DNA from 4 places in the Colwellia sp. E150_009 genome. Region 2 is predicted to be linked to each of the others. Evidence: predicted binding sites of a transcription regulator. Region 2 holds the regulator's gene; each other region holds the start of a gene.
The links. Region 2 encodes FNR, which switches genes on or off when oxygen is low (the NO sensors DNR and NnrR bind a similar motif). Its sites were predicted from a motif close to TTGATCTAGATCAA; they were not measured.
Positions count from the first base shown of each region.

Region 1: a site for FNR is predicted at 3,178-3,191, ahead of hemN (oxygen-independent coproporphyrinogen III oxidase). Genes of this name have one in related genera too.
Region 3: a site for FNR is predicted at 1,729-1,742, ahead of ACE1OF_RS18430 (putative zinc-binding protein). Genes of this name have one in related genera too.
Region 4: a site for FNR is predicted at 4,504-4,517, ahead of ACE1OF_RS09670 (adenosylcobalamin-dependent ribonucleoside-diphosphate reductase). Genes of this name have one in related genera too.

Region 1 covers NZ_JBHFOM010000017.1:1,042-8,546, forward strand. Annotated here, with positions in the region: partial or broken gene ACE1OF_RS09425 (IS982 family transposase) at 1-52, shown strand, start outside; partial or broken gene ACE1OF_RS09430 (IS982 family transposase) at 234-626, shown strand; gene ACE1OF_RS09435 (DUF1285 domain-containing protein) at 1,146-1,676, shown strand; gene hemN (oxygen-independent coproporphyrinogen III oxidase) at 1,735-3,105, opposite strand; gene ACE1OF_RS09445 (TraR/DksA family transcriptional regulator) at 3,325-3,636, opposite strand; gene ACE1OF_RS09450 (DUF2489 domain-containing protein) at 3,681-4,169, opposite strand; gene yihI (Der GTPase-activating protein YihI) at 4,181-4,777, opposite strand; gene ACE1OF_RS09460 (VOC family protein) at 4,921-5,451, opposite strand; gene purU (formyltetrahydrofolate deformylase) at 5,609-6,469, opposite strand; gene ACE1OF_RS09470 (VF530 family protein) at 6,572-6,802, opposite strand; gene ACE1OF_RS09475 (glutathione peroxidase) at 6,954-7,505, opposite strand, start outside.
Region 2 covers NZ_JBHFOM010000015.1:2,920-10,424, reverse strand. Annotated here, with positions in the region: gene ACE1OF_RS08750 (heavy metal translocating P-type ATPase) at 1-1,323, shown strand, start outside; gene ccoS (cbb3-type cytochrome oxidase assembly protein CcoS) at 1,334-1,558, shown strand; gene ACE1OF_RS08740 (sulfite exporter TauE/SafE family protein) at 1,555-2,283, shown strand; gene fnr (fumarate/nitrate reduction transcriptional regulator Fnr) at 2,380-3,099, shown strand; gene uspE (universal stress protein UspE) at 3,238-4,176, shown strand; gene ttcA (tRNA 2-thiocytidine(32) synthetase TtcA) at 4,361-5,272, shown strand; gene ACE1OF_RS08720 (glucosaminidase domain-containing protein) at 5,342-6,202, opposite strand; gene ACE1OF_RS08715 (hypothetical protein) at 6,226-7,059, opposite strand; gene ACE1OF_RS08710 (LysE family translocator) at 7,185-7,505, opposite strand, start outside.
Region 3 covers NZ_JBHFOM010000061.1:4,226-11,730, forward strand. Annotated here, with positions in the region: gene ACE1OF_RS18425 (hypothetical protein) at 1-1,060, shown strand, start outside; gene ACE1OF_RS18430 (putative zinc-binding protein) at 1,198-1,614, opposite strand; gene ACE1OF_RS18435 (DUF1456 family protein) at 1,792-2,457, opposite strand; gene ACE1OF_RS18440 (HvfA family oxazolone/thioamide-modified RiPP metallophore) at 2,626-3,033, opposite strand; gene ACE1OF_RS18445 (tetratricopeptide repeat protein) at 3,219-4,505, opposite strand; gene ACE1OF_RS18450 (energy transducer TonB) at 4,508-5,125, opposite strand; gene ACE1OF_RS18455 (ExbD/TolR family protein) at 5,129-5,533, opposite strand; gene ACE1OF_RS18460 (MotA/TolQ/ExbB proton channel family protein) at 5,546-6,070, opposite strand; gene ACE1OF_RS18465 (MotA/TolQ/ExbB proton channel family protein) at 6,070-7,419, opposite strand; gene ACE1OF_RS18470 (DUF3450 domain-containing protein) at 7,419-7,505, opposite strand, start outside.
Region 4 covers NZ_JBHFOM010000017.1:48,264-55,768, forward strand. Annotated here, with positions in the region: gene ilvG (acetolactate synthase 2 catalytic subunit) at 1-322, shown strand, start outside; gene ilvM (acetolactate synthase 2 small subunit) at 324-611, shown strand; gene ilvD (dihydroxy-acid dehydratase) at 853-2,715, shown strand; gene ilvA (threonine ammonia-lyase, biosynthetic) at 2,715-4,271, shown strand; gene ACE1OF_RS09670 (adenosylcobalamin-dependent ribonucleoside-diphosphate reductase) at 4,606-6,831, shown strand; gene ACE1OF_RS09675 (hypothetical protein) at 6,961-7,505, shown strand, end outside.

The DNA of each region.
Region 1 (7,505 bases), on a different contig from region 2:
AGTCACTAACTTTAAAGGTGAAATAGTTGATGCTAAATTAACTAACCTGAACTCGGCTTAACAAATGCTTCTCTAGCAGCTATTTTTCCTTACTTGTGCGTTAAATTTACTTGCAATAGGCCAGCTATTGACGCGAAATTTTCCTTGAATTAAGAAAAACTATCAAGCTAGAGATATATCAAAATAATTTTTACTGGTATTTCAATTTGTTAACTATCTCTTAAACCGAGTTCAGGTTAACTACTGGCAATGTGCACGACACAAAACCTGTATTAGAATTAGCAAAAAATCTCAAAGGAAAATTGTACGCTGATAAAGGCTACATTAGTAAAAAGTTAACAGCCAACTTAAAAGCAAAAGGTGTCGATTTGATAACAACGGTTCGCAGTAATATGAAAGCCAAAGCTATGTCATTATGGGATAGAGCAATGCTATCTAGGCGGTTTATTATCGAAACGATAAATGATCAATTAAAGAATATATCTCAAATAGAGCATTCTCGTCATCGCAGTCCTAATGGTTTTATGTTGAACTTACTTGCAGGGCTAGTGGCTCATTGCCTTAAAGAAAAAAAGCCAACCCTTAATATCAATGACGTTGAAATGAATGTAATGGTTAGTGCTTAACCCGATCTGAGGTTATTTATGATTTTTCTTGGTTTTTATTTACTTTTTGTCCGCACAGGATACGCACAGGAATAGTTTATGGTTTTGATGTTCCATCTAAAAATTAGCAAACAGAAAAGTTGTATTAAATAAAGGATAAAACAACTAAATACCGCATGGTTACTGAACTGATGGAGTGCTTAATAATTTTTCGAGGGAGTATTAAAGATGGGGTGGCTAAAGGGACTTGAACCCTCGACAACCGGAATCACAATCCGGGGCTCTACCAACTGAGCTATAGCCATCACTGAACAACTTCAAATGCCTTGCCTTAATTTAACAATGATAGGAAAAGCGCGAGGAATATATTGCATTTATGCAGTGATTGACAAGAAAAATATTAGCTTTTGGTTTAAGTAACGTAAATACTATATATTAGTCCTTAAAGATACTTACTATTCAGTAGTATAGTGAAGATATACCACAACACCTGAATGTATTTTCTTTCATCAATCATATTGACTCTAAGTAGGTTATGTTATGTCTTTAGATAAGATTTCAGCTCAAATAAAAAATCACGGTGATAAAATCCCTCCTGTTGAATTATGGGATCCTGAATATTGTGGTGAGATAGATCTTCAAATAAAAGCAAATGGAGATTGGTTTTATGCTGGAACTATTTTCAAACGCCCTGCTCTTGTTAAACTTTTATCTTCTGTGCTCAAGAAAGAGCAAGGGGATTATTATTTGGTAACCCCTGTTGAAAAAATAAAAATTACCGTTGAAGATGCCCCATTTGTTTTAACTCAATGGCATTGGCAAGATGAAAACAAAACAATCATGGTAGTTAGTAATAATGTTGGTAACGAGTTTATCTTAAATGCCCAGCACCCAGTCACACAAAATGATAGGGGTGAGCTTTATGTCAATGTTCGTCGTGATCTACTAGCAAAGGTTCATCGGAATGTGTATTACCAATGGGTAGATTTGGCTAAAGAGGTTAAAACGAGCAAAGGCACTGAATTAGTGTTTACCAGTGATAATTATAACGTTAGTTTAGGTGTTCTTTAACGTGACAGTAGCTCGCCCTTCTTAGTTATTGCTACTGCCATTTATAAATTAATATTGGTTAAATCACACGTGAAAAACGTTGTTGATTTATGTGTTTTTTCATATAAGCATCAAAACTCATGCAAATAATACGTATGAGTAAGCGTGCTTTCTGGTCAATTTTAATAAACGTAGGTGAGTTTTCAACTAAACCATCTTCAATAAAAGTATCTAACAAAGGTAAGTCTTGGGCAAAATACTCATTAAAACAGATGTTATATTTCTTACTAATTTTTTCTTTATCTAAATAAAGATTACACATAAGTTCGCGAATCACTTCGCCACGTAACAGATCATCATCACTTAAACTAACACCACGCTCAAGTGCGTGTTGCTGACTATCGATTGCTTTATAATAACTTTGTAAATCTTTAATATTTTGACCAAATGAACGCCCAATACTACTAATTGATGACACACCAAGCCCAAGTAAATCACAACCGCCTTTGGTGGTATAACCTTGGAAGTTACGGTGTAATGTGCCATTACCCTGCGCAATAGAAAGTTCATCATTCGGTTTAGCAAAATGATCCATACCAATGAAGTCGTAGCCATAATCACATAGCGTTTCAATTGATAATTTCATTAAAGCAAACTTAAGTTTTACGTCTGGCAACCATTCGTCACGCAATTTTCGTTGCGAAGCAAATCGGCTTGGTAAATGGGCATAACTAAACAACGAGATACGGTCTACATCCCATTCGTGCGCTTTATCTAACGTTTTCTTGAAGTTCTCAAGGGTTTGGTGCGGTAATCCATATATCAAATCAATATTAATAGACTGAAAACCAACCGATTTTGCATGACCAATAAAATCACCAATAAATTGTGTTGATTGCACCCGGTTTATTGCTTCTTGAACTTTTAAATCTAAGTCTTGAACCCCTAAACTTAACCGATTGAAGCCCAGAGAAAATAAATGTTCTGCAAGATCCATTTCAATTTCACGCGGGTCAATCTCAATACTCATTTCTAAGTCGTCTGAAAAATCAAATTTTTCTTTTAATAACGCCACTAACGTGCTTATTTGCTTATGGGTTAAAAAGCTTGGTGTACCACCACCCCAGTGTAATTGTTTAACTTTATATTCAGTAAACAGTGGTGCTTGTAAGGCAATTTCTTGCGCCAAATAGTCAAGGTAAATATCAGCTTTGTCACGGTGACGCGTAATAACTTTATTACAACCGCAGTAATAACAAAGGGTATGGCAAAAAGGAATATGAACATACAAAGACAATTCACGATTAGGTGAAGATTCTACAGCATGAATAAAATCATCATGTTTAAAATCATCATGAAATTCTAATGCAGTAGGATATGAGGTATACCTCGGACCGCTTGTATTGTATTTGCTAAGTAATTGAGGATCGAAAAATTGACTTACTTTCATGATATTACCAGTAACTTATCAGAGCTTGAGATGTTAATAACACTAATTATACATTAGTTGGCTTTGTATGTATTGATCAAACACAACCTATTTCTTTCAGGCGCAGGCAATGTTTGTAAGAGGGTATGTCAAGTTGAGTTATAGGGAAAGTAAAACCACTTCAAATATCGATAATGAAACAAAGTGAAGTGGTTTACAAAATTCATCTTCAATTAGCGGTTAATCCGCACATTTAATGCACTTTTCGGCTGCAGGCTGTACAGCTAAACGTTGTGTGCTAATCGTGTCACCACAGCCTTGGCAAATACCATAACTTCCATTTTCGATACGATTAATCACGTTTGATAAATGTTGGATTTCAATTTTAGCTTCAGACTCAAGCGCATTGAGCACTTCATCATTTTCGCGCTCGCCGGCCTGCTCAGACCAATCTGCATCTCTTCCGCCAGCAAAGTCACGATGGATAGCGCTAATACGATCTTGTAGTTCAACAATACGCCTAGTAAATTGTGCTTTTAATTGTTCTGTCATAATGATTACCTCGAAAATGCATAACAACTCAATGTCGTTATAACTTATATTTTCAGTATACTCATTCTTTCAGTAACGTATTGTTGAAGTAGATCAAGATCTGCCACTATTTCACTATGTAATTGTGCTTCAATGGACATACGTTGATAATCTTCTTTCATTCGCTGTTTTTTTTCTAGCTGTTTGCGCTCGTCTAGAATTGAAAGATGTTTTATCTCATTATATAACTTAAATATGGCAGGAAATTGTTGAGCCAATTCAGGGCTTAGTTTTAATGAATCGAGTAGTACCGATAATCGCCAACACCCCTCACTAAAGTCACATTGCTCTTCTTTCATCGCACGAACAATTATTTTTACACTGGCAAGCACTTTATGATCATGCCTTGCCAAAGCTTGTTGATGTGCTAATTGGGCTTGCTGTTGGGCTAATTTTTGTGCACTCACTTGTTTTAATAATTTGCCCGCATAAAAAGCTAAACTAACGACAATAATAACGGCTAAAACTAGGGCAATCAGCCAATAATCATTCATATTAACTGCCCTTAATCGAGTTCTTTGTCATTACCATATAAAGAATCAGATAAAGAAGAGTTATCTAGTTTATCCCACAAATCATCTTCTGATTTCACCTTAGAGCTAACAGTTGGCTCTTCTTCATTGTCTAACTGTGCACTTATCTCCTGATGACACTCCATTAACTCATTGAAGTAATTAACTTCTTCTTTAGTTAATTCAAGTTCGTCTTCTTGTTTTGCCAAAATAACTTGTAATCTGTCATCCGCTTCAATGTTTTCGAGTTCTTGAGCCAAACTAAGTTCTTCATCACCTTTATGTACTGTGCGAATAGCAGCAATAGGATCTTTAGACGATTTTTTAGTTTTATTAGCTATAGTTTTTTGAGCAACTTTAACCGCGCCACCTAAATCAATAGGTTTTTTGCTACCAATACGGGGATCTTTTTTTTGATTCGTATTTTGGTCTGTGTGGTTATCTAATTGGGCTTCTTGCTGGCGATTGCCTGGCTTTTTACCCGTTTTTTTGCGCACTCTTTTTTCAACGCTTGCTAACTCAACCTTGCTTAGCTTAGGTTTAGCTGTTGGAGCACCACCAGGTTTTCTAGATTTTTTTGTACGAGACATGGACTTATTACTTTTCTAACGGTTAATTACGCTATTTTACGCCATTAACGGTTAAAAAGTAATTGCTAGTTTTGAGTAACGCGTGATTAGTTATCCATAACGCTGAAATATTTTTTAGTTACTTATTACTAAAAACTAATAGGTTAACTTTTTTCATGCAACCAAGCAGCATGCCGTGGCGCTCGTTTAGTTTTCGACCACTCTTCAACCATTTGATAACCCACATTGTTTAACTGTTGATATTGTTCTGGAGTTCCTGTGTTGGCAGCCAATTCTAAACGATGTCCGTTTGGATCAAAAAAATAAATAGACTTAAACACTCCATGATTAACAGGACCTAAAACATCAACACCTTTTTGTTCTAATGATGTTTTCGCTAATACGAGTGCTTCAACGCTTTCCACTCGTAGTGCTAAATGTTGTACCCAAGCAGGGGTATTTTCATCTCTCCCCATTTCAGGCGAATTAGGAATTTCAAAAAAGGCGAGCACATTTTCATTACCAGCATCCAAAAAAATATGCATGTAAGGATCAGGCGCCTTTGTTGATGGTACTTCGTTTTCGGCAATAGCTAACACTAAGTCCATGTTTAACTTATCTTTGTACCAATCTGTTGTTTCTTTAGCGTCTTTACAACGATAGGCCACGTGGTGTATTTTTTCAATTTTAATCATATGAGGACTTTTTAGGGGTGTTCTAAAATATATCCTAATTTTAAGCACACCTATTCTCAGTTCACTAGTAGTTGGCTTTAATTAACCACTTAGCAAATGTCAGCAAATCACTACGCCTATTTGTATAGATACTTGTACAAGAGGATTTTTTATTCTGTTAAGCAAGTATTACCGTTTTATCACCATTTAAACAAACTCGTTGTTCTGCATGAATTCGTACGGCATGGCTCAAGGCTGTTGCCTCTAAATCGTGCCCCATATGTACCATTTGTTCAATGGTAAAAGTATGGTTAATTGGTTTCACTTCCTGTGCAATAATAGGGCCTTCATCTAAATTAGCTGTAACATAATGAGCCGTCGCACCAATAACTTTTACGCCACGAGCATGCGCTTGATGGTAAGGACGAGCTCCTTTAAAACTAGGTAAAAATGAATGATGAATATTAATAGCGCGACCTGCTAATTTTTGGCATAAATCATCAGACAATATTTGCATATAACGTGCAAGCACTAATAAGTCAGCACCGCATGTTTTCATCAAATTGAGTATTTGTGCTTCCTGCTCTGTCTTAGTGTCTTTACTAAGAGGTAAATAATGAAAAGGAACACCATGCCAATCCGCTAATGACTGACAATCTTTATGATTAGACAATACCGCTACAATATTAATTGGCAATACACCTGATTTCCATTTTGTTAATAATGACACTAAACAATGATCATCTTTTGAAACAGCAATCACTACATTGGGCACATCAACTTTATTACGAAGCTTATACTCCATGTTTAATGGTTTGGCTAACTTATCTATGGCGTCAATAAATTCATTCGCAGACACGGTTAAATTGCGATCATCAAAGGCAATACGTGAGAAAAAAGTTTCTGTGTAAGGATCACTATATTGCGATGTTTCAGTAATAAACGCGCCATGCTCAAATAAGCTTTGTGAAACTTTAGCCAAAACGCCAGTGTTGTCAGGGCATTGCCAAGTAAGAATATAGTGGTTAGGTGTAGTCATGATATTTTGTTAATGATGAAAAAGAAGCGGTATCATTGGTTATTTTGGCAAATTTTTCCAGTATTTTAATAGCATTTTTGGCTATATCTTTATATTTTCCGTTTAATTATTCGATAAACGATGCTTGTTTTGAATATAAAGCTGCTCAACCTTTTCTCTTGCCCAAGGGGTTTTACGTAAAAACTTTAAACTTGATTTAATACTAGGGTCTTTAGTAAAACAATTGATGTTGATCTGTTTTCCTAATGCTTCAAAACCAAAATAGGCTTCAAGTTCAGTAACTATCGTTTTTAAGGTCACACCATGTAATGGATTATAAGGTTGATTGTTCATGGAATGCGCTTACTCACTAAAAACAGACTTACTTAAAGGAGTTTTATTATATCAAAACTATTCAAAACCGCACAAAAAAAAGCGCATTATCTTCAAACGATTAAGAAGACAATGCACTTATGGTGTATGTAAATAGGATACTAGTTAATGATTATGCGAAATAATTCGCTAAATCGTCAGCACCACCAATATGTTTTCCATCAATAAAAATCTGTGGCACAGTGTCAGCATTGGTAATTGCTCTCATTGCTGAAATACTGATTTCATCACCTAAAGTTAGCTCTTCATAGGCTAAACCCTGTTTGGTAAGTATATCTTTTGCTCTCGCACAATGTGGGCAGCCTGGTTTTGTAAATAAGCTGACTTTTACTGTTTGAACCGCTTCAGGATTAATATAGGCAAGCATTGTATCAGCATCAGACACTTCAAACGGGTCGCCAGGTAAATCAGGTTCAATAAACATTTTTTCAATAACCCCATCTTTAACCAACATTGAATAGCGCCAGCTACGTTTACCAAAACCAATTTCATTTTTGGCTACTAACAATCCCATGCCTTCAGTAAACTCACCGTTACCATCAGGAATAAAACTGACATTTTCAGCACCTTGATCAGCAGCCCAAGCATTCATAACAAAGGTGTCATTCACTGAAATACAAATAATTTCATCAACACCGTTTTCAGCAAATTTACTCGCTAGCTC
Region 2 (7,505 bases):
CCTGTTACCAAAACAGTTAATGACCAAGTTTTTGCTGGCACTATTAATAGTGACGGTAACCTAACCATAGAAGTAAAACAGCCCAGTAACCAATCTTTTTTGAGTCAATTAATTCGTTTAAGTGAACAGTCTCAAGCACATAAACCTAAATTAGCGCGTTTTTCTGACAAAGTGGCACAATATTTTGTGGCAATTATTTTACTTACCGCAATAGGCACTGCTTTATATTGGCAGCAACATTTACCCGAAGAGGCTTTTTGGATTACTTTATCTGTGTTAGTCGCCACTTGCCCTTGCGCCTTATCGTTAGCAACACCTACCGCATTAACTTGTGCTACCACTCGATTAAATCGTGATGGTATTATGATTAAATCAGCCCACGTTATGGAAACAATGCCTAATATTGATTACTTTGCTTTTGATAAAACTGGAACGCTAACCACGGGCGAATTTACCATTGATAAAATTATCATTAAGAATACTCAATATTTAGAAAAAGATATCTTAGCAATAGCCGCTGCACTTGAGTCACACTCAGAGCACCCGCTTGCAAAACCGTTTGTAGAACACAGAGATTACAACATAAAAGCAAATAACATTGAGGTTTTATCTGGGCAAGGTGTGAGTGGAGAGGTCAACGGAACGTCTTACAAAATAGGTAAAGCAAGCTGGTTATTATCAACATCAAAGCAAGAACACCAAGACTTAATCAATGCGTCTTGCGTATTAGTTTCTGATAACAAACTTATTGCGGCATTTTATCTGAAAGATAAAATAAGAGACGATGCTAAACCAGTAATTGATTGTCTTAATATGAACCATAAAACACTAATGCTTTCTGGTGATAATCAAGATGCGTGTGATAAAATAGGCCAAAAATTATCAATATCTCAATGCTATGGAAATTTAAGTGCAACTGATAAAATGGCTATTATTAAAAATCAAGAAGATAAAAATATCAATATAGCGATGATAGGCGATGGCGTGAATGACTCACCTGTATTTGGCGCGGCTCATGTGTCTATGGCAATGGGTTGTGGTACAGATATAGCCAAAAGCGGTGCTGATGTAATTTTGTTAAATAATAAGTTATCAAGTATTAATATATTGAACCATGTTTCAATAAAAACCAAACGTGTTATTTTTCAAAATTACTTATGGGCTTTTGGTTATAATGCCATTGTACTCCCCTTAGCGGTATGTGGTTTTATTACTCCTTATATGGCTGTTATTGGCATGTCTGTCAGTTCAATTTTAGTCATAAGTAATTCATTACGATTACTAAAAAACAGTGCATCAGCTTTCAATACTAAACCACACTAAGAGTAAAGATATGAGTATTATTTATATATTAATTCCAATTGCCGTATTACTCACTGCTCTTGGTATTTATCTCTTTTTTTGGGCTGTAAAAACTGAACAGTTTGAAGATTTAGAGAAACAAGGCATGAGTATTCTGTTTGATGATGCTAAAGATGAAAGCAACAATAAGTCGCAAGTTACACATAACACCGATAAACAGCAAGAAACAGTTAATAATCAGCGAATAGATAAATGAATCTTGATTTGCTCTCCGCTTTTGTGATTGGTTTACTTGGCTCTGGTCATTGTATTGCGATGTGTGGCGGCATTACTTCTATGCTTACCTCTGCTCTACCAACACCAGTCCCACATAAATATGAAAATCAACAAATTCCCGTTAATAATCAAGAAAATCCCTGTAAAGCTTACAACAAAACCATTTTAGTTATTTGTTATAATTTAGGCCGAATTACTTCTTACGCATTTATCGGTGCCATTGTTGGCTTTACTGGCTCTATTGCAGCAAAAAATCTTGGAGCCCCTCTTGCCGCCTTACGCATAATTTCTGCAGTTTTCATGATCTTACTTGGTTTATACCTCGGACAATGGCTAATGTGGCTAAACCGCATTGAAGCGTTAGGGAAGTACTTATGGCAATATATCTCCCCATTAGCCAGTAAGGCCATTCCAGTCAATTCACCTGCCAAAGCTTTATCACTAGGTGTTATTTGGGGCTGGTTACCTTGTGGGTTAGTTTATTCAACGCTGACTTGGGCTTTAGCAAGTGGTAGTATAGTTTCAGGGGCAAGCATTATGCTTTTTTTTGGTCTAGGAACATTACCTGCCCTGTTAACCCTTTCTATTGGCATGACTAGTATGAAAAAGCACCTAATCAAGCCACTTGTAAGACAAACAATGGCATTAATTCTAATATCCTACGGTATTTACAGTTTTATTGTTGCATATCAACAAATGTTCTAATACCATAGTCTAGTCCAAGGAATTAGAGCAAATACCCTTATGCTGTAGTAAGGGTATTTAAAAACAATCTATTTCTCTAATATTAATGAGTAATCTATGCCAAAGAATAGTTGCCCTGGTACACAGCATATTAAGTGTCAAAACTGTAGCATTAGTGAACTTTGTCTCCCTTTCACGCTAAATAATCAAGAGCTAGATAGCCTTGATGAAATAATTGATCGTAAACGTCCATTTCATAAAGGTGATAAAGTGTTTACTGATGGTCAAGAAATGCACGCACTTTATGCTATACGTTCCGGTACATTTAAAACCTTCACTGTAAATGAGCAAGGTGAAGAACAAATCACAGGTTTTCATTTAGCAGGTGATTTACTCGGCTTTGATGGAATTGCTGATTCAGAACATAAAAGTTTTGCCCAAGCACTAGAAACATCAATGATCTGTGAAATTCCGTATAATAGTTTAGACAAGTTATCAAACACTATGCCTAAACTTAAAAAACAAGTTTTGCGTTTAATGAGTAATGAAATTCGCACTGATCAAGAAATGCTAACTTTATTAAACAGAAAAAATGCTGAACAACGAGTTGCTACTTTTTTAGTTAGTTTAAGTGACAGGTATCATGCTAGAGGTCTATCCTCTTCTGAATTCCGTTTAACCATGACACGCAGTGATATTGGCAATTATATTGGTTTAACCGTTGAAACAATCAGTCGTTTATTAAACCGCTTCCATAAAAATGGTTTAATAAAAGTTGATGGTAAGCTTATTACCATACTCGACATTGATGAATTAATAGATTGCTCTGAGCTATAAAATACTTTTAGCGATAAACTTATAGTTAAGCTACTATTAAAATATTAAAAAAATTGATTTAAAACAAGCATTAATTCTTCATTTTTGCTATAAACATAGGTAGGCTTTACTTAATTTATAGCAAAGGTGAGAGTTATCATGAATACCTATCAAAACATTTTGGTTGTTATTGACCCAACAACTAACGATCAAAAAGCATTAAAAAGAGCAATTGATTTAGCCATCAGCATCGACGCGAGTGGTAATAAGGTTAATGTTACGGCCTTTTTAAGTATTTTCGACTTCTCTTATGAAATGACCACAATTCTCTCAAGTGATGAACGTGATGTAATGCGCCAATCAGTAATCAAAGATAAAGAACTTTGGCTTACTGACATCATTAGTGATTTAAATCCTGAGATTAAAATAACGAGCCAAGTTGTTTGGCATAACCGCCCCTTTGAAGCCATTGTTGAGCGTGTTATTCAAGAAAAATACGATCTTGTAATTAAAGGCACTCATCAACATGACAAACTAAAATCCGTTGTATTTACACCTACTGATTGGCACATATTACGAAAATGCCCCTGCCCAGTACTACTTGTAAAAGAGCATGAATGGCCAAGCAATGGTAATATTCTCGCTGCAGTTAATGTTGGCAGTGATGAAGCAGAACACCACTCACTCAATCTAAAAATAACACAAGAAGCCAAACAATTAGCACAACTTATAAAAGGTAATGTCCATTTAGTTAATTCATTTCCTGGTACGCCTGTTAATATTGCTATTGAAATACCTGAGTTTAATTCAACTGAATATAACGACACCATGCTTAAGCATCACGAACAAGCTATGATCACTCATGCAAATAAGTTTGATATTAGTATTGATAACACACATGTTGAAGAAGGTTTGCCCGAAACAGTCATCGAGCACGTAGCAACAAAAATTGATGCTGAGCTAGTAATATTGGGCACCATAGGTAGAACAGGTATATCAGCAGCTTTAATAGGTAACACCGCTGAACACGTTATTGATCAACTTGACTGTGATGTATTAGCACTAAAACCTGATGGCTATGTTTCACCGCTAGAATAATTATTATCCAAAAAAACATATCATAGCAAGGGGCTGACTACAGGCCCCTTATGACAATATCCCCTATAGTATCAACTAGCTTTAAAAGTATAAAAGTCCTATAATACCTCGAAAAATAATGCGCCGCAAAATCGATGGCGTAAAATCTATCACTTTACATTCTGCGTACTAAAGAATCTGCAACATGAACTCTACCCGCTTAACAGCCGTGCAAAAATCTCAACTATCAAAATTAGAAAAACGCCTACGTCATAATGTTGGTCAAGCCATAGCTGAATACAATATGATTGAAGATGGCGATAAAATCATGGTGTGTTTATCAGGCGGTAAGGACAGTTATGCCTTACTTAGTATTCTAATGAAATTAAAAGAATCCGCGCCAATTAATTTTGAATTAATCGCGGTAAATTTAGATCAAAAACAACCTGGTTTCCCTGAACATATTCTGCCTCAATACTTAGACAGCTTAGGTATTGAGTACCATGTAATAGAAGAAGATACCTACACCATAGTAAAAGATAAAATTCCTGAAGGAAAAACCACCTGTAGTTTATGCTCAAGACTGCGCCGTGCTGTACTTTATAAAACAGCCAAAAACTTAGGCGCAACTAAAATTGCCTTAGGACATCATCGTGATGACATGATTGAAACCTTGATGCTAAATATGTTCTATGGTGGAAAAATGAAAGCTATGCCAGCCAAATTGGTTTCAGACAATAGTGAGCATGTTGTTATTCGCCCTTTAGCATTTTGCAAAGAAAGCGAATTAATTCAATACGGCGAGCTAAAGCAGTTTCCAATTATTCCGTGTAACTTATGTGGCTCTCAACCCAATATGCAACGACAAAATATTAAACGCATGTTAAACGACTGGAACGAGCAATCACCAGGCAGAATAGAGTCAATGTTCACAGCCATGCGAAACATTGTACCTTCTCACCTTTGTGACGGTAATTTATTCAATTTCAAAAATATTGATAGTACATCAGGTGTAATCAATGGTGGTGATCTAGCATTTGATGAAGCTGAAATAGATAACAATTTTAGTAATACAACTAAGCATAATAATGAGTTAAATGTGATTGAAGTGAAATAATACCATACATTTTATAATACAATAACTTATATATTGATTTCACTTCATACTCCCCAACTATCCTTATAGCTAAAAGTACTGTTGATTATGTCTTAGCATATTAGTGATATCAATGACGTAATCTACACCACGTTCAGAATACGGTAATAGGCCTGTTGCAAGTACTGTAGGGTTAAGATTTTGTTCTTGTGACCGTAATTCAGCCCGTATGGTTCTAAACACATTATATGCATTGTTAGTATTAATGTTTTTATAATACCGTACAACCGCTTCTTCTAGACTCTGAAAAGCAGCCACTTCATGTATTTCACCAGTGCTTCTTCCACTTGGCACCATGCCACATCCTTGTTGATAGCACCAAATACCAAAAAAGTTCAGGCCGATACGAGAGAACCGAGAGGTTCCCCAAGCCGACTCATTTGCTGCCTGAACCAAAACTAATGGAATAGGAATAATGTCAACACGTGATAACAGAGCATTTAATTTTGTTAATGTTGACGCATTTTTATTTACTTGATATTGCTTTGCTAAACGGTTTAATTCTTGATGTTCTTGTTCAGATAAAGGTAATTCTAGTGATACTTTTTCAATCCAAGTATTAAGCTTTGCTCTAGTTTCTAATAGTTTTCTATTTTGTTTAACCACAACAGGTTTTATAAAGTTAAAAAACTTTTTCTTTTTGGTTTTTATGTCATCTATTGCAGCAAAATCTGGCAATTCCACATTATGTAAAGGTTTTTCAACTGTTTTTTTAATTATTTTTTCAGATTTTTCATCCGCAGTTACTTGGGCTTGTGTTTTGGCTTTTATTTCAATTGGTGTTGATTCAATCGTTTTATTCATTACCGTGGGTTTCAAAAAAGTAAAAGGGGCAATCAAAAAAATAGCGAACAAAAACAATTCAACCTTAATTAGTATTGAGTTTTTCATAAGAATTCCATAAATAAGTCGGTTTATGCAGAAAAGGTATCATCACTGTCTGATGAATTTTTATCTGATTTTGCGCTATTTGTTAACAAAGTAATGTCAATAGGCTTATTGGTAGCTAAACTAATACCAAAAATTTCACGATATAAAATACCTTTGACATTATAAAATAAAGGGGCAAGAAACGACACGCCAATTAACAAAATCATCACGCCTAACGGAGCAAAACTCGATTCAAGTAAAAAAGCCAATGGCATAAATAAAACAACAAGTGATAGCAGTAAAATGAAGTACAAATAAAGAATAGCAAAAAACTTAAATCGTAATGTTTGAATAGATAAGATGATCGCTTTCATAGGCGTCATTTTTTTTTCAATAACAAGAGGTATGGTTAATGATAACGTTACGGCTAAAAAGATGCCTGGCAGCACAAACAATTGAAAACCAATGCTAATTAATATTGAGGTAAATAATGCGCATAATACTACCCAGCTCGCCCGAGATAAAAAAGAAAATATCATTTTGGCATGTGTTTGCATACCAATAGCATGCTGAACTCCCATCATTTCAATACCACCAACAAAAGGCCATACCGCTACAGTAACAATAAGGTTTAGTATCATACTAGCTTTTGGATCAGCAATAACAACTTCAATACCACCAAGGTAATTACTGACAATAAAAGAAACTAACATGCCAAGCAACAAAGAAAATAACAAACCTAAATTAATAGCTAACCTAGACTTTAATGTTTGTTCCCACGCTTCAGTTAAGATAGTTTTAACATCAATTTGGTAGTCGCCCTTAAGCGCACTTTCAATATTACCACCAACTTGTACGATCGTTATTTTTTCTGGCAAAACAGTAATCCTTATAAGTTTTTACTAATTGATCAAAATAATTAGTTAAAAGTAAATCTAGCGAGAAGAATAAAATAAAAACGGCATTATACCCGAATATAAAATTAAGTGTTGACGACTATGGTCTAATTCAAGTCACTAAGCACTAACTGAACAGCTAAGGCTAATAAAACGCCCCCCATTATTCTATCAAGAAGATAACCTTTAATTTGTAAAAAATATCTAATGCGAGGATGCGTTAGTAAGTATGATAAACAAACAAACCAACCCCCTGTTGCTACTGTCATATACAATCCATAACTCAGCTTTATTACAAAAGGTGTGTCAGGTGCAATGACGACAGAGTACAAACTAACAAAAAACAATGTTGCCTTTACGTTTAATCCATTAATTAAAAATCCCGTAAAAAATGCTCTTTTCGCTGAAGGAAGTGTTTCTTTATTCGC
Region 3 (7,505 bases), on a different contig from region 2:
ATATTTACTGTTTATTATGTTATCCCCTATTTTTTCAGACAATATTTTTGTTTTTATTCTGTTTTTAGGGCTTTTCACGGTAATACTTGCTTCTACAACCCTAAGACGAATACATGATGCTAAACTAAATGGAAAATGGTTAATAGCACCCTGCCTAACTTTTATACTAATAGCATTACCCTTAGTATTTTCTGAACAGAATAGCAGCCATTATCTAGTTATTATTCCCGTACTTTGCTCTGCGGTATTATTAACTTACCCAAGTGCTAATAAGCTTAATTTTATACTAGGCTATTGTGGCCCAGTTGATATGCAAGAATACCAATCAGAAGCGGCTCATCACAAAAAAACAAAATTTCGTATAGAGCCAACACTTATTAATACTAATCCAGAAAGCCTCGAAAATACTAGCCACTCAACTTTTCAGGCGCATGAATTTGATAAAAATGATTATGTACAAGATCAAGCCACATTTAAGAAGCCAAATGATATTGGCGAAACAATACGCTTAAAGTTACTAACTAATAAAAAAGCGCAACTGATTATCTCTACTGTAATTGGCTTAATACTGATTGCTATTGCAACCTCATGGACAGTAAAATTCTTTAATGGGGCTAATAATGTAAATGAAATCAAGCTAAAGCAACCATTAGTCAACTTTAACCCTTTGTTTGTAAGAGAACACCCTTTAGCTATGCCAGATAATTATACTTTGTACTTGTCAAAACATAAAGGAATCAGTATTCATTGGGAAGCTGATGAAGTTAAGGATACTACTTTATGGTCACAAGAAACTGCACAAGGGGATGCAAGCTGTAAAGAAATCAGCTTTAATAAGGGCGCTCCAATAAGAACATTATCAGTACAAGTGGAAAGCAGTGCCGATGAAGAAGGTAATAAAAACTATTTTGCTTATTTTTCACCACTAGACAGTAAAGCACTTATTCAAGCACTAGCATTTGGTAACAACTTTACATTATGTGGCTATGATTTCTCATTAAAGGGAAGTCAAGCGGCTTTAGGAAGAAATGAAGAATATGCTCAATGGGTGGATTATTAGCCCCTGTAAGATTTTGTATGATCCTGTAGCATATTTTGTATAACTGCCAAGTTTAAATAATATCCATCAAACGGTCTTAGAGTTCAATAACAAATCCTTATAAGACCGTTGTCACTTTTATTCATATATTCAATTATTTACTTTTTTTTATGATTAAACCCTATACCTTCAGCAAATAGTTGCTCATAAATACTTTTCATTGCGATGGTATTTTCTGTTAAAGAATCATTCCATTTACTACGCTTTTCAAAGCCTAAATCACTAATTTGATAATAATAATCAGGGCTTAACCCCCCTACAGCTAAACATGATTTAGTGCACGATAACCCGCACCCATCAATAGCAATAATTGGACGCCCTGAATGGGCTAATTCCATAATAGGCTCTACTTTGCCAACAACACCTGAAACACATGACATTTCTGCAATTCCATCACCATCAAGGTTTAGTGATATATTATGTGCCATTTGAGCTAAATTAGAACAACCTGAGCAAGAATACACAATAGGTTTTTCTTGTGGGTCTATTTGTTCATTAGGTTTAATTTCTGACACAGTGTTTGTCTCTCTTTGCTTAAAGTAGTTTAGATCAAAAGGGCGTTATAATTACATTAACGAACCATATAAAATCCCGATCATTCGATTCTAGCAAGACAAAATAAATCGGTTTTGATTTACATCAACCTTTCTATTATTCACTTAAAATTTGTTTTTATAACTCAGTTTTAAGAGCTATTTTTTAGACTTAAGCTTAAGTACTTTACGCGCAGGTTCACTATTATTGCTACTGTTAGCTGGATTATTATAGATGGCACTAGCATTAGGCCTTGCTCCCTCAATATACTGGTCTGCTAACTTACTTTTAGCTTTATGCTTATGTTGAACTTTGCTTTTATAATTATTACTGGCAGGCGGAGTTTTTTCTAATTTTTCGGTTCTAGCAACATGATATTTTTTATCTATTGCTTGTAGCAAATTGCGCAGCACTTGATCTTTACATTCTCGGTAATGTTTGTGTTCTACTTTTCTTGAAAAAGCACTTAGCTCAGCTTTATTTAAACTAAACCCGACACTATCGAGTAATTCAATCAATTCTTCAGCTTTTAAGTCAAGTGCTATTTTCAATTTTGTGAGGATAATATTATTGGTTAAACGCTTCTCAGGCAAAGCTTGGGAACCTTCTTTTTTACCACGTTTATCATTAATAAATCCATTTAAAAAAGACGCTAAATCGACGTCTTGGCAACAAAGATAATCTATATCATTATCCTTTTTAAGCCATCGACTCACTTGCTCTCTAGTAACCGCTATGCCAGCAGATAAAAATATGGCTGCCATCTTTTTATCGTTATAGTTAAAAGTATAGCGCAATCGACGCAGCACATCATTATTGTTCAAATTTATTCCTAATTGGGAAAAGTATTAAGTAAGATACTCTATTTTAGCAGCTTTACACTGATATTAAAATCGAGGATAACAGATGAGATATAAGTAAAATATTGTTTATCAAAAAACAAAAAACGAGCAAAAGCTCGTTTTAAAAACAAAAATTGCTTGATGAGCAGCTTATTTACCTTCACCACATTTTGTTTTGGCTTTAGCTTTGCTTTCACCACACTTACCTTCGCCACACTTCATTTTGGCTTTAGCTTTGCTTTCACCGCACTTACCTTCGCCACACTTCATTTTGGCTTTTGCTTTGCTTTCACCACATTTGCCTTCACCACACTTCATTTTGGCTTTGGCTTTGCTTTCACCGCATTTGCCTTCACCACACTTCATTTTGGCTTTGGCTTTGCTTTCACCACATTTGCCTTCACCGCACTTATCTCCTTTAGATTCAGCAGCAACAATAGTAACAATGTCTTGAGTGGTAAACGGGTTTGTTTCAGCTTTAACTACATTACTAGCAAAAAAGGCAAAAGCCAATAAACCAGTAATAACAGTTAGACTTGATTTTTTCAGTAAATTCATGGCATGTTTCCTTATTATTAATTACAAATACCCACAATAGTATTAATTTTATTACCTTATAGATGGACCAGTATATTAGTATTAAAATTTCAAATATTATTTAATTTTGTCTATAGTAATGAAAAAGCCAGTATTCCTGCAAGGAATATCTGGCTTTAAAACAATAAACTACTAGGTCTATTTAACTAGATTGAGATATTTTTACGTCTAGCAGTATCAACAATAAAACCTTTCCAACCTTTAGCCGCTTTACGTGACTTTGGATCATCCATTGCTTTATTGATAGCCGCATAGGCTTCTTTATATTTTTCAAGATAAAAATAAGATTCTGCAATACTCATATAAATACGCCCCTTATTTTTAACTCCTAGTTCTAATGCTTTATTCAACGCTGGAATTGCTTTAGCAAACTGTTCATCCTGCTTTAATAACATACCTTGCTTGCTATAATGTTTGGCTTCGCCTGTCATTTTAGCTAACTCACCATAATATTTAGCAGCTGTACTAACATGTTGTGCGGCATGCCATGCATTTGCTAACGTTGAAATATTCTTGTCATCTCTTTTAACTAAACCTGAAGCAATATGTTTTTCTAATAACTTCGCAGCTTTATATGGCGATTCATTAGAAGAATATAAATTTGCTAACGTTTTAATTTGAGATTCTTTTTCAAGAAAGCCCTGTTTATAAGCTAGATCAAGTGTTTGTAATGCTTTAGGATAATTCTCAACAAGCAAATAAAACATTGATAATTGTGTCCACCATGTTTTATTTTCAGGGAAAATTAAAATAACCGTTTCCAATACATCAATCGCTTCTTTATACATTTTACGTTCGTAATAAGAAGTTAACTTCAAAATGTACGGATTTTGATTCGGTTTATCCCCAAAGGCAACGATGGCTTTATCAGCAGGAACAATCATTTTATCTAATTGTTTCAACTCATAATTGGCTTGCGCTATTTTAACCCAAGTGCCTCCATCATCTTTACCAGTAAAGTCCATCCAAGCATAATAATTACTTAAAGCACTTTTATAGTCTTTGGTTTGCATTTGTAAATCAGCTAATAACTTTAAAGCTTCACCATGATCTCCTTCATTAAGAATATCAGGTGCAATTGCTTCTTTAAGGTATTTTATAGCATCTTTTTCGTGATCGCCCTTAGTTGCATACATCACTGCAATAAAACGCGATACATAGGCTTTGTCATAATCTTTATTGGCATCAATATCCTTTAAAATAACTAAAGCACCATCAATATCATCAGCTGTATACGCTTCGAAAGCTTTTTGAACTTTCTTACCGACAGATGGGCCAACAAGTTGCGTAGGACGTTTTTTCTTTTCTTCTTGTGCTGCCGCAATCGCATTATCAGCAACAACTAATTGCCCTGTTAAAAGCGAAGCGATCACAACTAAAGAAGTTGATGCTTTAGTAAAAGAAAAGTTCTTAAGGTTAAATTGTTTAAACATAACTACTTCCCTCCGTCCATTTTAAAGTCTAATTGAACAGTTAAACCTGGTTGTCTCATAGGTTTACCTTCAACAACTTTTGGTTTGTACTTCCACTTTCTAAGTGCGCGTTTGGCTTCTTTATCAAAAACACGTTTAGGCTGAGCTTCAATAACTTGAACATCTTCAACACCACCAATTTCGTTGATTGTAAAAGAAAGTTTAACCCAACCTTCTTTACCATCTCGGGCTGCTTGAATAGGATATTTAGGTTCTATTCGTACAATTGGTGTTGCATCACCGTCTCTACCAAAACCAGCACCTGGTGCCGATAAACCAGTTGATGCACCAGCTAACTGAACACCTGGCATATTAAACTGCAATCCGCTAGTGTCGTTACTTGCTTCAGGCTCAGGAGTCTGTTGCTTTGGCGGCGCTTTGGGCGGCGGCGGCGGTGGCGGCGGAACACGACGACGTGTCTCTGCAGCAGATTTTGGCGGTGTAGTATTTACTTCCACGATTATATTCTCTTGTGCCTCTTCCTTGTTTCTATCACCGCTAGAAACAAGGAAAGCCATAAAAGCAAATAAACCAAAGGTAACCACAGCGCCTAGTAGTATTGATACTAAAAAGCGTCCCATATTCTACCCCTTCGCTGCAGCAATGGAGATTCTAAGACCACTTCCTGCTTCTTTGATTGCATCCATAACTTTTACAACAACACCGTGTTTGGCATCTTTGTCAGCTTGGATAATAACAACATCAGTTGGTTGTTCTGCAAGTAATTTTTCAATCCTTGCACCAACACGTTCGATGTCAACACGGCCTTTATCTAACCAAATTTCACCGTTATCTTTAACAGCAATAAAGATATTGGCATTTTTTTGTTTAGTTTGCTGTGCAGCTTTAGGTTTATTTACTTCAATACCTGCTTCTTTAACAAAAGAAGTGGTTACGATGAAGAAGATCAGCATGATAAATACGATGTCAAGCATCGGTGTCATATCAATTGCTGCTTCTTCGTCCTCACGAATTTTTTTACGTGCCATGAAAATATCTCTCTAGTGATGAGGTAAACTGTCAACCAGTTTAGCCTTTGCTAGTTTAACTTGAGCGTCTAGTCTTGAACTAAAAAACACGCCAGATAATGCTGCTACCATTCCCGCCATAGTTGGGATGGTTGCCTGCGATATACCTGCGGCCATTAAACGCGGGTTACCTGTACCTTGTTGTGCCATTGTTTCAAACACCCCAATCATACCGGTCACTGTTCCCAACAAACCGATCAAGGGACACATTGCCACTAATGTTCTGATGGTAACCATACGCTGTTCAAGCAGCTCGTTTGCTTCGGAAATCCAAGTCTCTCTAATACGATGTGCATACCAAGACGTTGTGTCTGAGCGTGCATCCCAACGAGAAACAATATCATTTTTCATCGCTGGGTAGACTGCTGATAGGAACCAATAACGTTCTATCATCATTATCCACATCAATAAGAGTGCAAAGGCAACAACGTAAAGCACGTTCCCGCCAGTTGCAATAAAACCCCTGACAGATTCCCAAAGCTCTATCAGGAATAACATTATTTAGACTCCTTCTCAGCAATCGCAGCAATTAAGCCCGCACTTTGCTCGTCTAGTTTTTGTAAAACGCCTTTCGCTTTACCAGCAACAATTGAATGGATAAGAATAAGTGGTAATGCACAAATCAAACCTAATGCTGTTGTAACTAATGCTAGTGAGATATTACCAGCCATAATTTTCGGGTCACCAGTACCAAACAAAGTAATTGTTTGGAATGTCATAATCATACCGATTACTGTACCTAATAGCCCCATTAATGGTGCGATAGCAGCAAACATTTTAATTAAGTTAACACCACGATCTACTTTCGGTGTTTCACGTAAAATACCTTCATCAAGTTTCAACTCTAATGTTTCAGCATCTACTGATTTATTATCATGGTAAATTTGAAGTAAACGACCTAATGGGTTATTAGCGTTTGGCGTTTCAAGATTTTTTTCTTGTGCTTTAATTTTAGCGCTCATGCTGCCTAAAACGATCAAACGTTCAAGGGCAATTAAACAACCAATAATTAAAAGAACAGTAATAGCGTAACCAACTTCTTTACCTTCATGGAAGAACTCTTCTAAGGTTTTCTTACGTGTTTCAAGTGATAAAATACCACCACGTGAAGGATCTACATAAACACCAGTATAACCTGAAGTTGAATTAAAGAAGTTAGTTGCTGTGTTGGCAATATAGCCAGCAGGTTGCTTAGGTAACGGTTGAACTTGACCAACTTCATCATTGTACGTTAAGTAACCATTTTCAGAAACTAAGTTAAAAGTACCTAATCGAGTCACTGTCTCTGTAGATTTAGAGCCATCTAAGTTAGTTACTTCAGTAGAGAATTTTGAAATTTTACCTGATTGAGTCATTTCAGTTTGTAAAGCAAACCATAACTCTTCGAGATCTTCCAATGCTGGAATTTCTTTGGCGTTAGCAATGCGGTTCAATGCTTCACCACGACCAGGAAACTCAGCACTTACAATTGAAGTAGCGATCTGTCCGTATGCACCTGCTGCAGCTGCACGAGAAACACCGAACATTTCACCTAAAGTACCTGTTGCATTGTCAAGCTCAACTTCTTTTTGTGCTAACGTAATTTCATTTTCAGCATATTCTTTACTTAAACGTTTGTTACGTGCGTTTTGATCAGCTAGTTCTTTTTTTGCTTTATTTAACAATGCTTGTTTATCAGCACGTGCAGAAATAAATTCTGCTTCACGTTTTTTATCAAGTTTTGCTTCAGAAACACGATCAGCTTTAACTTGTTTTAATAAATCATCTAACTGATTTGCTTGTGATGATGCAACTAATCCAGCGGTCATTATTGCTGCTAGCGTTACAAAATTAATAACTTTCTTCATTATTCTGCTCCTGCTGCAAATACTGGTAATTTAGTTAAATCCATTGGAAGTTGTTTACGTGCCATCGCAATAGCATCTTTAACAGG
Region 4 (7,505 bases), on a different contig from region 2:
TAAACGCTACCAAATTCCTGTTAAAATAGTGCTGATTGATAACGCAAAACTTGGCATGGTACGCCAATGGCAAGACTTATTTTTCGACGGTCGCTTAAGTGAAACTGATTTAGCAGACAATCCTGATTTTTGTATGTTAGCGCGCGCTTTTGATATCAAAGCAAAACAAATAACAAAGAAAAATGAAGTCACTGCCGCAATAAATGAAATGTTAGATCACGACGGCCCATACTTACTACAAGTGAAAATTGATGCTTGTGAAAATGTTTGGCCATTAGTACCACCTAACAGTGCCAACAACGAAATGATGGAGAGCGCTTAACATGAACACCTTGTCTTTCAATAAATATACGTTAATCATCATGACTGATGATAAACAGGTTGTACTAGAACGAATTTTACAAGTAACGCGTTATCGAGGTTTTTTAATCGATGGCATTACAGCCAGCGTTAATAACGCCAACAATATCGCTACCATTGAATTATTAGTCAGTAGTGATCGTCCTATTACGCTTTTAATTGACCAAATTAATAAACTGGTCGACATCAAGAGTGTCAAAGTAGACAATAAGACATCACAGCTATCTAATAAAAAAGAATGTAGTGCTTAATACCTTATTAAAAGCACTATAAAATATTTAACTACTATACGGCCTATTAATTAAATCGTTATAGGCTTAATTTTCATTAAAAGAATGAGTTAAATAGCAATAGGTAAGTTTTAACATTGAAGCATCGTTGAATAAGGCACTAACTTCAACCAGTGCCATTTTTACTTTGCTTAATAACCAAGCTCAACCACATATTCAAAATCAAATTTACGACTCTATATTCAAAACGGGACTCAATATCATGCCTAAATTAAGATCAGCAACTTCAACTCAAGGCCGTAATATGGCTGGCGCTCGAGCTCTCTGGCGTGCTACAGGAATGACTGATGGCGATTTTGGTAAGCCAATCATTGCCGTTGTTAACTCTTTTACTCAATTTGTGCCTGGCCATGTACATTTAAAAGACATGGGACAACTTGTTGCTGGTGCTATTGAAGAAGCAGGTGGTGTTGCTAAAGAATTTAATACCATTGCTGTAGACGACGGTATTGCTATGGGTCATAGCGGTATGCTGTATAGCTTACCTTCTCGTGATTTAATCGCCGATTCTGTAGAGTATATGGTGAATGCTCATTGTGCTGATGCCATGGTTTGTATTTCTAACTGTGACAAGATTACCCCAGGCATGATGATGGCAGCTATGCGCATTAATATTCCTGTAATTTTTGTTTCAGGCGGCCCCATGGAAGCAGGCAAAACCAAACTAAGCGAACAAATCATTAAACTAGATTTAGTTGATGCTATGCTTCAAGGTGCCGATCCTGAAGTGAGTAACGATCAAAGTGATCAAGTAGAACGTTCAGCTTGTCCTACTTGTGGTTCATGTTCTGGTATGTTTACCGCCAACTCAATGAACTGTTTAGCAGAAGCACTCGGTTTAGCCCTACCAGGCAATGGCTCTATGTTAGCGACTCATGCCGATCGCGAAAATTTATTTTTGAATGCTGGTAAACAAATTGTTAAGTTAACTAAACGTTATTATCAAGATAACGATGATTCAGCCCTACCGCGTAATATCGCTAATAAAAGCGCTTTCGCCAATGCCATGTGCTTAGATATTGCCATGGGCGGTTCAACAAATACTATTTTACATCTACTTGCCATCGCCCAAGAAGCTGAAATAGATTACACCATGGAAGATATGGATAAATTATCACGTCTTGTGCCGCAACTATGTAAAGTCGCACCATCTACCCCAGAGTATCATATGGAAGATGTACATCGTGCGGGTGGTGTCATTGCAATTTTAGGCGAATTAGCTCGTGCTAACTTATTAAAAACAGATGTACATAACATATTGGGTACCTCGTTAGCTGATGTCATTGCCAAATACGATATTACCTTAACTGATGATGAAGACATTAAAAAATTCTATCGTGCTGGCCCTGCAGGTATTCGTACTACTAAAGCCTTTAGCCAAGATTGTCGTTGGGATACCTTAGATGATGATAGAACAAATGGTTGTATTCGTAGTATTGATAATGCTTTTTCAACTGAAGGCGGGTTAGCAGTATTATCGGGTAACATAGCCATTGACGGCTGTGTGGTAAAAACCGCAGGCGTAAGTGACGACAATCTAATATTCACTGGCCCTGCTCATATTTTTGAAAGCCAAGATGATGCTGTTGCAGGAATTCTTGACGGTAAAGTGGTTGCAGGCGAAGTTGTTGTTATTCGCTATGAAGGCCCTAAAGGCGGCCCAGGCATGCAAGAAATGTTATACCCAACCACTTACTTAAAATCAATGGGATTAGGTGCAAAATGTGCATTACTTACTGATGGGCGTTTCTCGGGTGGTACATCAGGCTTATCAATCGGTCATGTTTCTCCAGAAGCTGCTAATGGCGGCGCTATCGCCTTAGTTGAACAAGGAGATATTATTCATATTGATATTCCAAATCGTAGCATTAACTTAGACGTTAGCAGTGAAATAATGGCTGAGCGTAAAGCAGCAATGGAAGCTAAAGGGAGCAATGCATGGAAACCTAAAGACCGAGTTCGTCCAATTAGCTATGCGTTAAAAAACTATGCCATGTTAGCAACCAGTGCTGATAAAGGCGCGGTAAGAAACCGTGATTTACTCGACGGACTTGTAGGTAAATAATGACGAATACGCAAAGCCAAGCGTTGCTCGCACAGCATGCCGAGCAACTTGATTATTTAAGACGCATATTACTTGCACCTGTTTATGATATTGCTATTGAAACAGAGCTGACACACTTAACAAAATTATCTACCCGTCTAAATAATCAAATTTATTTAAAACGAGAAGATCAACAACCTGTGCATTCATTTAAGTTACGAGGTGCTTACAACAAGCTTTCTAATTTAAGCGAAGCTGAATGTATTCATGGCGTTATTGCTGCTTCGGCAGGTAATCATGCTCAAGGTTTAGCGCTTGCTGCTAGTAAATTAGGCATAAAAGCAACCATTGTTATGCCTAAAACAACCCCAGACATCAAAGTTGACAATGTAAAGCGTTTTGGTGGTGAAGTTCGCTTAGTGGGTAATAGTTTTAATGAAGCACAAGAAGCTTCCATTGAATATGCAAAAGCGGAAAACAAAACCTTGATCCACCCTTTTGACGATGTAGACGTTATTGTGGGTCAAGGCACAGTAGCCAAAGAACTATTACAGCAACATGCTAAAACTGATGTCGTTTTTGTTCCTGTGGGTGGTGGTGGCTTACTTGCTGGCATCGCTGTTTATTTAAAGCAATTAAGTCCAAACACTAAAATTATTGGTGTAGAAGCCGAAGATTCTGCATGTTTGAAAGCCGCCTTAGCTGCTGGTGAACCTGTAAATTTACCTCAAGTAGGATTATTTGCTGACGGTGTTGCAGTAAAACGCATTGGTGAGCATACATTTAATTTAATTAAACGTTACTGTGATGATGTAATTACCGTAAGCACCGATGAAATTTGTGCCTCAATTAAAGATATTTTTGAACAAACACGCGTTATCGCTGAACCTGCAGGCGCATTATCACTAGCGGGACTACAAAAATACTGTTCGACAAACGATAAAACTGATCAGTCATTAGTTGCTATATTATCAGGTGCTAACATGAACTTTCATAGTTTACGTTATGTTTCTGAACGTTGTGAATTAGGCGAGAAAAAAGAAGCAGTGCTTGCTGTAACAATCCCCGAAGAAAAAGGCAGCTTTAAACGTTTTTGCCAAACCATTGGCAATAGAGCGATTACCGAGTTTAATTATCGCTATACAGGCGAAGCAAATGCGAATGTTTTTGTGGGTGTTCGTTTAAGTGGCAACACGCAGGAGCGTCATCAAATACTTGACCTTTTAAGTAATGCTAACTATCAGGTTAATGATTTCACCGAGAATGAATTAGCAAAACTGCATGTTAGATATATGATCGGTGGAAAAAACAAAACCGCAAATAGGGATGAACGCCTATTTAGTTTTGAGTTTCCTGAACATCCAGGTGCATTAGAAAAATTCCTTGATGCTATGGGTGGCATTTTTAACATCACTCTCTTTCATTACCGAAATCATGGTGCAGCATTTGGTCAAGTACTCGCTGGTTTTGAAGTCAGCAAGGATAAAGAAAGTGAGTTTTTTGAACATTTAAATGCCTTAGGCTATCAGTTCGAAGAAGCAACAGAAAATCTTGCCTATCAGGCTTTTCTTAACTAACTTAAACTAACTTTTTCTTTATTTTTCTATTAAAAGGGGAGCTATTTCCCCTTTCTAACTCTAGCCCCTTTCTTAAAATCAATGCCTTGCTTCTAAGTCTTTTAATTCTCACTGAGCGGGAAAGAACTTAATCAACTTGGTATTATTACGCTCAGAATAAAAAAACAATAACACCATATATTGTGCCAAATCAAACAAACAACACAACATATAGAATTACGTTGACAAACATGTGATTTCGATCAACTATTCAATTTATAAAAATCACGGGTGTCCGTCTGTTATAGAGCGGTCATTTCACCGCACTATGCTAAAAATCATAAGAAGATAAATAATGAATAATGAGATAATTAAAGAAAATATTATGGAAGATGCTCTCACAACGTCAGCCGTTTTTGATCCCAATCATTTACAACTTGCTTCTCAAGATATTTGGCGTTCAAAGTATCAATTAAAAACCTCATCAGGTACGCCTGTTGACCATAGCGTTATCGATACATTTGAGCGTGTTGCAGAGGCAATTGCAAACGTAGAAACAACTCCAGCAAAACAAAAAAAATACCGTGAAGAATTTTTATGGGCATTAATGAATGGCGCAATACCCGCAGGGCGTATTATTTCAAATGCAGGTGCTGACGAACAAAAACCTACGGCATCAACCATTAATTGTACGGTATCCGCAACTATTGAAGATTCAATGCAAGGTATCGTGGGTGAAGCCGTTAGTAAAGCAAGCTTAACGCTAAAAGCAGGTTGTGGTATAGGTTATGATTTTTCAACCATTCGCCCAGACGGCGGTTTTGTTGCGGGTGCAGGTGCAACCACATCAGGCCCCTTACCCTTCATGGATATTTTCGACACCATGTGTAAAACCGTTTCCTCTTCTGGTGGACGCCGCGGTGCGCAAATGGGCACAATTGATTGCCAACATCCAGACATCATGGAATTCATCAAAGCAAAACGTGAGGATGGCCGTTTACGCCAATTTAACTTATCCATATTAATTACCGACCCATTTATGGAGGCGGTCAAAGCTGATGCCGATTGGCAATTAGTTTTCCCTACCAATAAAAATGAAATTAATCTGTTAGGACTTAACTATGAGCCTGACAATAATACTGATGAAGTAATCTGGCGTGAATGGCCATTAACAATGGACGGTTACATAGTAAACCATGCAGGTGAAACTGCCTGTAAAGTATATAAAACAATCCGCGCAAAAAATTTGTGGAACATGATCATGAATGCAACTTATGACTATGCGGAGCCAGGTTTTATTTTGATTGATAAAGTGAATGAATATAATAACAATTGGTTTGCCGAGCTAATTCGGGCAACCAATCCCTGTGGAGAGCAGCCATTACCACCAAACGGGTCTTGCTTATTGGGGTCTATTAACTTAACTGCTTTTGTCAGTAATCCATTCACCGCACAAGCGAGTTTTGATTGGGAGCGCTTTAAAAAAGTTGTTCGTATTTTCACACGTATGTTAGATAACGTAGTAGAAATTAACGGTTTACCTTTGCCTGAGCAAGTAGCTGAAATAGAAAACAAACGCCGCCACGGCATGGGTTATTTAGGTTTAGGCTCAGCCATGACCATGCTTGGTATGAAATACGGTAAAAACAATTCGGTAGAATTTACCCGAGAAGTGACTAAACACCTTGCATTAGAAGGATGGCGAGAAGCAACCAAGCTGGCAAAAGAAAAAGGCGGTGCACCATTCTTAAACGAAATGTATACCATAACCGGTGCTTTATTACATAAACGTCCTGAATTAGCAGAAAAATACAAGTTAGGTGATCAAGTTAAAGGGGTTGAATTACACGTTAATTACAGTCGTTATATGAAAAATATTGTGGCTGAATTAGGTGAAAAATGGGTAAAAGATGCACTTGCAACAGGGCTACGATTTACTCATCACAGCTCTATTGCCCCAACAGGAACCATTGCCTTATCATTAGGAAACAACGCCAGTAATGGGATAGAACCAAGTTTTGCCCATGATTATAAGCGTAATGTGATTGTCCCTGGAAAATCCACCAAGCAACAAGTTAATGTGCGTTCTGCCGAAGTATTAGCGTACGAACGTTTAATGAAAAGCACGCATGGTAATGACTGGGAATTGCCCATGAGCAAAATAGGCTCAGTATCATCATTAGATTTATCCCAACTACCAGAAAGTTTTGTTGATACCTCAACGGTAACCCCATCAGAACATGTCGCAGTACAAGCCGCAGCTCAAAAATGGATCGACAGCTCAATCTCTAAAACTGTTAATATTCCAACAGAGTTTCCTTTTGAAAATTTTGAAAATGTCTACCTAGAAGCTTACACAGAAGGGCTGAAGGGCTGTACTACATTTAGGTTCAACCCTGAAAACTTTTCAGGAGTACTTGTCAATGAAACCGACCTAGCCAACACCGAATATCAGTTCACTGTTGAAGGCGGCGAAGTTATCAAAGTTAAAGGCAATGAAACTGTAATTTATGAGGGGCAAGAGCACATTGCTTCAAACCTATTTGACGCAATAAAAGAAGGGCAATACGGGCGCTTTTAGCACCTGATTTAGCACATTAACTAGATGCCTATTTATACAAAAGCGAGTAAGCATCAATATATTTTAGCTTACTCGCAAACTTAACTTATTCAACTGGATTCATTATCAATTATTTAACAGAGATACATCATGACACAACCATCTTCAACACAAAAACCGATTGAAATCAGTAAAAAAATTATCGGCGTATCCGTAGTAAATAAGCAAGACATTGCTTTAAACAAAGAAAATAACACGCAAGCAATTCCAGAAGAATCAACTCAGCCTATCGAGGTCATTGAAAAAACCACACGACCTAAAGAGCTAGATTCTAGAACCTACAAAATTAAAGCATCCGCAGGGTATGATCACGCCTACTACGTGAGTATTTCAAACGTTGTGCTTAACGAAGGTACAGAACTAGAAGAAGTTCGTCCCTATGAAATATTCATTAACACCAAAGACAAAATAAATGTTCAATGGGTACATGCCCTCACCTTTATGATGTCGGCTGTCTTTCGTAAAGGTGGTGAATACATGTTTCTACTTGATGAGCTACGAGAAGTCTCGTCACCTAATGCCGGTTGGTTCGGACAACATACTCGGGGAGGCAACCCAAGATACATTGAGTCAATGGTTTCAGCTATTGCCGATACTATTGCTTATCATGTAGAGAAAACTTGCGGCGTTACCGT